DNA from 2 places in the Clostridioides sp. ZZV15-6598 genome. Region 1 is predicted to be linked to the other one. Evidence: riboswitches for the same ligand, from Rfam matches in the RefSeq annotation. Region 1 holds a riboswitch; the other holds the start of a gene.
The links. Region 1 has a riboswitch for thiamine pyrophosphate ahead of thiC (phosphomethylpyrimidine synthase ThiC). Riboswitches for the same ligand answer to the same signal wherever they lie in the genome.

Region 1 (3,430 bases):
AATCCTGAAAGAAAATTATTTCAACATAAAAAACTTCAGCATATGATTGATTTAGTTTATAGTAATTCATGCTATAGGAAGACAATATTAAGTTACTTTGGGGAACATTATGTAGAAAACTGTAATAACTGTAGTAATTGTTTAGTTGAAGGTGAAATAGTAGATAAAACTATAGATGCTCAAAAAGTTATTTCATGTGTAGCTAGAATGAAAAGAAGCTATGGTGTTACTACTATTGTAGATGTACTTAGAGGTTCCAAAAACAAAAAAATTTTACAACTTGGTTTAGATACTTTGTCTACATATAATATTATGAGAGATTACTCAAGTGAAGACTTGAAGAATTTTATAAACACATTAGTTTCTCATGGTTTTTTAGATTTAGTCGAAACTTTAGGTAGCGGAAACAGAGGAAGTTATCCAACTATAAGATTAAATGATATGTCTATGAAAGTTTTGAAGGGTGAGGCAAAGGTAGAATTTAAGGAAATTGTAATGACAAAATCCCTAGAAGTAGAAGATGAATTATATAGTGCTTTAAGAGAATTAAGACACTTAATTGCAAGTGAAGAAAAAATAGCTCCATATATGGTTTTTGGAGATGGAACACTTAGAGCTATGTCTAGTAGTTATCCAGTCAATAAAGAAGAAATGCTAAATATATCTGGAGTAGGAGAAATTAAATATCAAAAATATGGTGAAGATTTTGAAACACTAATAAAAGAATATGTCGAAAAAAATAATATTGATAAAAAGGATAAAGAAAAAAATGTCGATTTAATAAATGTTAATAGTGAATTTCTTGAAATTAATACAGATAAAGCTTTATATGAAAAGCTAGTAAATATTCGAGAAGAATATGCCAAGAAAGAAAAATTACTTCCATATATGATTTTAGCTAATAAGGCTTTGAAAGAAATAAGTGGAAGATACCCACTTGATAAAGAACAATTAAAGGATATTTCAGGTATAGGTGAAGTAAAAATTGAAAAGTATGGGGCTAGTATTTTAGATGAAGTTAAACAGTATGTAAAAGAAAATAATATTGATGTTAATTGGGAGAAAAAGAAAAAAAGAAAATTGATACTAGATGGAGAAAGCAGAAAAAACAATGAAATAGCATTAGATTTGTTAAATCAAGGTAAGGATATACAAAGTGTAAGTCAAGAAATAGAAGTATCTTTATCTACAGTTATTGGATATGTATATGATTATGTAAAAGATGGGCAAAGTATATCATTTACATTAGATTTAGAAAGTTTTTATAGTGAAGATGAAAAGAAGATGATTTTAGAAGTATGTGAAGAAGTAGGTTATGAAAATTTAAATAACATAAAAAGAAAACTTCCAGATTCAATAAAGTATGAAAATATAAGGGCTGTGATACTTAAATCTTATCTTGAAAATTCGAAAAAAGGTGTATTATTAGAGTAAAGTTAAGTGAATTAAAATATAAAATTTGTATTATTATGTTGAACTAATATTTTTGCTGTGTTATACTGAATTTGTAAAAATGATAAAAATTTAGAGCTAGGGGCGCTAGAATTGGCTAGCTGAGAGATAAAGCCGTAACTTACAAACCCTAATAACCTGATCAAGATAATGCTTGCGAAGGGAAGCTTTGTAATATAATTTTGTTATATAAATAGATAAATTATTCTGTATAGTGAGAAATTTGTCTAAGTGTATATATGATTATAAGAGTGCTTTCCAAAACAAGGAAAAGCACTTTTTTTATTGTTAAAAACTATAACTTTAATCTTGGAGGAATGTAATATGAATTATACAACGCAAATGGATGCTGCTAGAAAAGGCATAATAACTAAAGAAATGGAAACCGTTTCTCAAAAGGAACAAGTAGATGTAAATGAATTAAGAGAATTAATAGCAAAAGGACAAGTTGTTATACCTGCTAACAAAAATCATAAATCCTTAAGTGCAGAAGGTGTAGGTAAAAATTTAAGAACAAAGATAAATGTAAACCTAGGAATTTCAAGAGATTGTAAGAATATAGAAAATGAACTTGAAAAAGTTAAAGTGGCAATAGACATGAAAGCTGAAGCAATAATGGATTTAAGTAACTATGGAAAAACTAGAGAATTTAGAGAAAAAGTTGTTGAAATGTCACCTGCAATGATAGGTTCGGTTCCTATGTATGATGCAGTAGGGTATTTAGAAAAAGAACTAAAAGATATAACAGAAGAAGAATTTTTAAATGTAATAAGACAACATGCTGTTGATGGAGTTGATTTTATTACTATACATGCTGGTCTTACTAGAAGTGTTTGCCAAAAGATAAAAAATCATGAAAGATTAACTCATATAGTATCTCGTGGAGGTTCATTATTATTTGCTTGGATGGAGTTAAATAATAAAGAAAATCCTATTTATACTAATTTTGATAAGATTTTAGATATATGTGAAGAATATGATGTTACATTAAGTTTAGGAGATGCTTGTAGACCTGGCTGTATAAAAGATTCTACAGATGGTGTTCAGATTCAAGAACTTGTAGTATTAGGAGAGCTTACTAAAAGAGCATGGGAAAGAAATGTACAAGTCATGATAGAAGGACCTGGACATATGGCTATTGATGAAATAGAAGCAAATGTAGTGTTAGAAAAAAGACTATGTCATGGAGCACCTTTTTATGTTCTTGGTCCATTGGTTACAGATATAGCACCAGGTTATGACCATATAACTAGTGCAATAGGGGGAGCATTAGCATGTGCTAAAGGAGTAGACTTTTTATGTTATGTAACTCCAGCAGAACATTTAAGATTGCCTAATTTAGATGATATGAAAGAAGGGATAATAGCTGCTAAAATAGCCGCTCATGCAGGAGATATAGCTAAGAATGTTAAAGGAGCTCGTGAGTGGGATAACAAAATGAGTAAAGCTAGAGCAGATTTAGATTGGTGTGAAATGTTTAGACTTGCGATAGACCCTGAAAAGGCTAAAAGATATAGAGATGAATCAACTCCTACTCATGAAGATAGTTGTACTATGTGTGGAAAAATGTGTTCAATGAGAACAGTTAAGAAAATATTAAACAATGAAGAACTTAATTTAATATAATTTGTACAGAACATTAGTTGAATAAAATCAAAAGGAGGAGGTGATTTAGTGAAGGTTAATGGAAAGAATATTGAATTCGAAGAAAACTTAACTGTTATAGATTTGTTGAATAAATATAATTTGAAGAGCGATAGAGTTGTAGTTGAGATAAATCTAGAAATAATTGAAGAATCCAATTACAATACATATATATTAAAAGATGAAGATGTTGTAGAACTTATTAGCTTTATTGGAGGTGGTTAAAATAAAAATATTTGTAAATGAAATATTAACAGATGTTGAAGAAAATACAACTGCCTATAAAGTTAGAGATAATTACAATCATAAATGTGATGTATTGGTGTTGAATGGA
Region 2 (3,430 bases), on a different contig from region 1:
GGAATTGAAACATCTTGAAAGAGATGGATTGATTAAGAGAATTTCTTATCCAACTATTCCACCTAAAGTTGAATATTCTGCTACTAAGCGTGGAAAGTCATTAGAGCTTATATTATTAGAGTTATGTAATTGGGGTAAACAGTATATAAAATAAACTTAGTTGTATGTTTAATTAAAAATAAAAAAAGAAATATACTTTAATCAATTTTATATCGATGATACATTTAAAATGTAGATAAAACTAAAAAGGGTTTTCTAGAAAATAAAATCCATTTAATTATACTTACTTACCAATACCATCACTTGATGTAAACAAGATTCCACAACATTTTCACCATACTCTAGTATAAAATCGTTTAACTGCGTATCTATAAAATTACAGTAATCGTATGAACTGCATATATAGGCAGTTAGTATATGCGTACATCTATCCATTTTATTTATAAACATATATTATTTATCCCCCTAAAAAACTTTCATAAAAAACAAAAAGAAAATATCTTTTTGGCAACTGGCTGACATAACTTATTTTATAAGTGTTAGTCCCTATAGCTTTGCGTCACTAAATTTCTCTAGTTTTGCCTGTTTAGTTTTATTCTACGATTATAATATTACAGGAAAACGTTTTATTTTTCAATATATAAACTAAAAAAATTAAATATAAAAGTTATTTTGCCCTTTAAAAATAAAACATACAAGTAAATTATGCAATAAAGCTTGTTGTCTAAAAGGAACTGTAGATTTATATTATTAATTTATTTGAATTATATTGATGAAGTAGCACAAAATTAATCAATAAGAAGTGGTCAATATATTAAAAAGAGTATATATAATCAATATATGTGTATAAAAATATATTATATTAAAAATAATAATATCAAGAGAATAAAGTTATAGTAAATAAAAGGGGGTTATTAAAATTTTAAAAAAAATTAGTGGGGATAAAGACAATAAATCATAAAATATTATATAGTTTTGTAAATTTTAATACAGATAAAATATATAATATAAATAAAAAATTTGTTAAAATATGATAAGTGTAGTATAATCAAGTAGAAAAGATATAATATATTTCGGGGAGCTAATATGCTGAGAGGAGATTTTATCTCGACCCTTTGAACCTGTTTGGATAATGCCAGTGTAGGGAGACCAGTAAAGATAAAAATAAGTCTTATCCTATTTTGGATAAGGCTTTTATTTTATTTAAATATACTATGTTTTTATCTATAAAATATTTTAACAAAAAACAAAATATACCTAGTAGGTATTAATTATTTTAAAAGGAGTGATTTAAATGGTAATTGCAGACATAGCAGTAATGCCACTAAGACCTTATAAAGGTGAAGAAGAAATGTATAAAGTAGTAGATGCTTGTATAGCAGAAATTGAAAATAGTGGTCTTAAATGTGAAATAGGAGCAATGAGTACTACTGTTGAAGGTGATTTTGATGAAGTTTTTGAACTACTAAAAAAAGTACATAAAATCCCTTTTAATCTTGGATGTGAAAGAGTTATAACAGTAGCTAGAGTAGATGAAAAAGCTGGGGGTTTAACTATAGATGAGAAACTTAGAAATCATAGATAAAGTCAAAAATAGTATATACCCAATAGCAACATTTTTGTTTATACTTATTTTTTGGCAATCTGTGGTAGAAGTTTTAAAGGTTCCTCAATATATACTACCTACACCAATAGATATAATTAATGTATTTTTTAAAGATTATCAAAATTTATCTATGCATGCCATGGTTACTATAGGGGAAGCAATATTTGGATTTATAGTTGCAATAATAATATCTTTAATAATTGGAATATTAATGGATTTTGTATTGATAATAAAAAAATGTCTTTATCCTATTATGTTAGTGACTCAAATGATACCTACAATAATAATAGCTCCACTTTTTATGATTTGGTTTGGATTTGGAACAATGCCAAAAATATTGATGGTAATGCTTACTTGTTTTTTTCCTATATTAATAAGTTTTGTAGATGGTATTGAGAATATTGATAAAGATTATTTAAATTTGTTTAAGACTATGAATTCAAATAAGATTAATACTTTTATTCATCTTAAATTTCCTATGTCAATGGATAAATTTTTTTCTGGACTTAAAATATCTGCTACTTATGCTGTAATGGCAGCAACTGTTGCAGAGTGGTTAGGTGGAACAAAAGGTCTTGGTGTTTATATGCTAAGGTCAAAAAGTGCATATGCACTTGATAAAGTATTTGCATCTACTATATTAGTAGTTATATTTAGTTTAATATTTGTAGGAATTGTACAAGCTATAAAAAAAGTTGTTATAAAACATAGATTAGAAGATTAAATGCATTTGAGGGAGGATATTATGAATTTCAAAAAATTAGGAATATTAGGTTTGGTAAGTGCTCTTACATTAGCAACAATAACTGGATGTTCTTCTGGAAATAATAGTGATAAAGATAAAAAAAATAGTAAAGATACTTCTTCTAAAAAAGTGACTGTTGTACTTGATTGGACACCAAATACGAATCATACTGGATTATTTGTGGCACTTGATAAAGGTTACTATAAAGAAGAAGGTTTGGATGTTGAAATAGTACAACCACCTGAAAGTGGAGCTGAAACTTTAGTTGCAACAGGAAAAGCTGACTTTGGTATAAGCTATCAAGAGCAAGTTACTTATGCAAAAACTAGTGAAGACCCACTTCCAATAAAAGCTGTAGCTACTGTTATACAACATAATACTTCTGGATTTGCATCTCCAAAAGAAAAAAATATAACTACAGCAAAAGATTTTGAAGGAAAAACTTATGGAGGTTGGGGTTCTCCATCAGAAGAAGCTGTTTTTAAAGCAGTTATGAAGAAAAATGGAGCTGACTTTAATAAATTAAAAATAGTTAATACTGGTCAAGATGATTTCTTTGCAGCTATGAAAACTGTAGATTTCGCATGGATATTTGAAGGTTGGGATGTAGTTAAAGCTAGTTTAATTGATTATGATTTAAACTTTATACCAGTAAAAGACTTAGATGAAAGATTGGACTATTATACACCACTTATAATTTCTAATGAAACTGTACTTAAGGACAACCCAGAACTTGCTAAAAAATTCTTAAAAGCTACAACAAAAGGTTATGAGTATGCAATAAAAAATCCTGAAGATGCTGCAAAAATTTTAGTAAAACATGCTCCTGAAGTAGACGAAAAATTAGCAATAAAGAGTCAAGAGTATTTAGCAGGTAAATATAAAGATGATGCACCAAGATGGGGAGAAATGAAAGATAGTGTATGGAATAACTATACATCATTCTTAAAAGAATATAAATTAATAGACAAGGATATGAAGGCAAGTGATGCTTACACAAATGAATTCTTACCACAATAAAAAGGCAAAAGTATCTATAGAAAATGTATCAAAGACATATAAAGATGTAGATGTTTTAA

Region 2: another riboswitch for thiamine pyrophosphate. It lies ahead of KGF50_RS09700 (MTH1187 family thiamine-binding protein); the one in region 1 lies ahead of thiC (phosphomethylpyrimidine synthase ThiC).

Annotation. Positions count from the first base shown of each region.
Region 1 is NZ_JAGWCS010000125.1:5,340-8,769, forward strand. It holds gene recQ (DNA helicase RecQ) at 1-1,434, shown strand, start outside; TPP riboswitch at 1,523-1,634, shown strand; gene thiC (phosphomethylpyrimidine synthase ThiC) at 1,777-3,078, shown strand; gene thiS (sulfur carrier protein ThiS) at 3,127-3,321, shown strand; gene thiF (sulfur carrier protein ThiS adenylyltransferase ThiF) at 3,314-3,430, shown strand, end outside.
Region 2 is NZ_JAGWCS010000039.1:4,151-7,580, forward strand. It holds gene KGF50_RS09690 (winged helix-turn-helix transcriptional regulator) at 1-154, shown strand, start outside; gene KGF50_RS09695 (hypothetical protein) at 274-435, opposite strand; cyclic di-GMP riboswitch class I at 504-593, opposite strand; TPP riboswitch at 1,065-1,164, shown strand; gene KGF50_RS09700 (MTH1187 family thiamine-binding protein) at 1,295-1,585, shown strand; gene KGF50_RS09705 (ABC transporter permease) at 1,560-2,330, shown strand; gene KGF50_RS09710 (ABC transporter substrate-binding protein) at 2,352-3,371, shown strand; gene KGF50_RS09715 (ABC transporter ATP-binding protein) at 3,340-3,430, shown strand, end outside.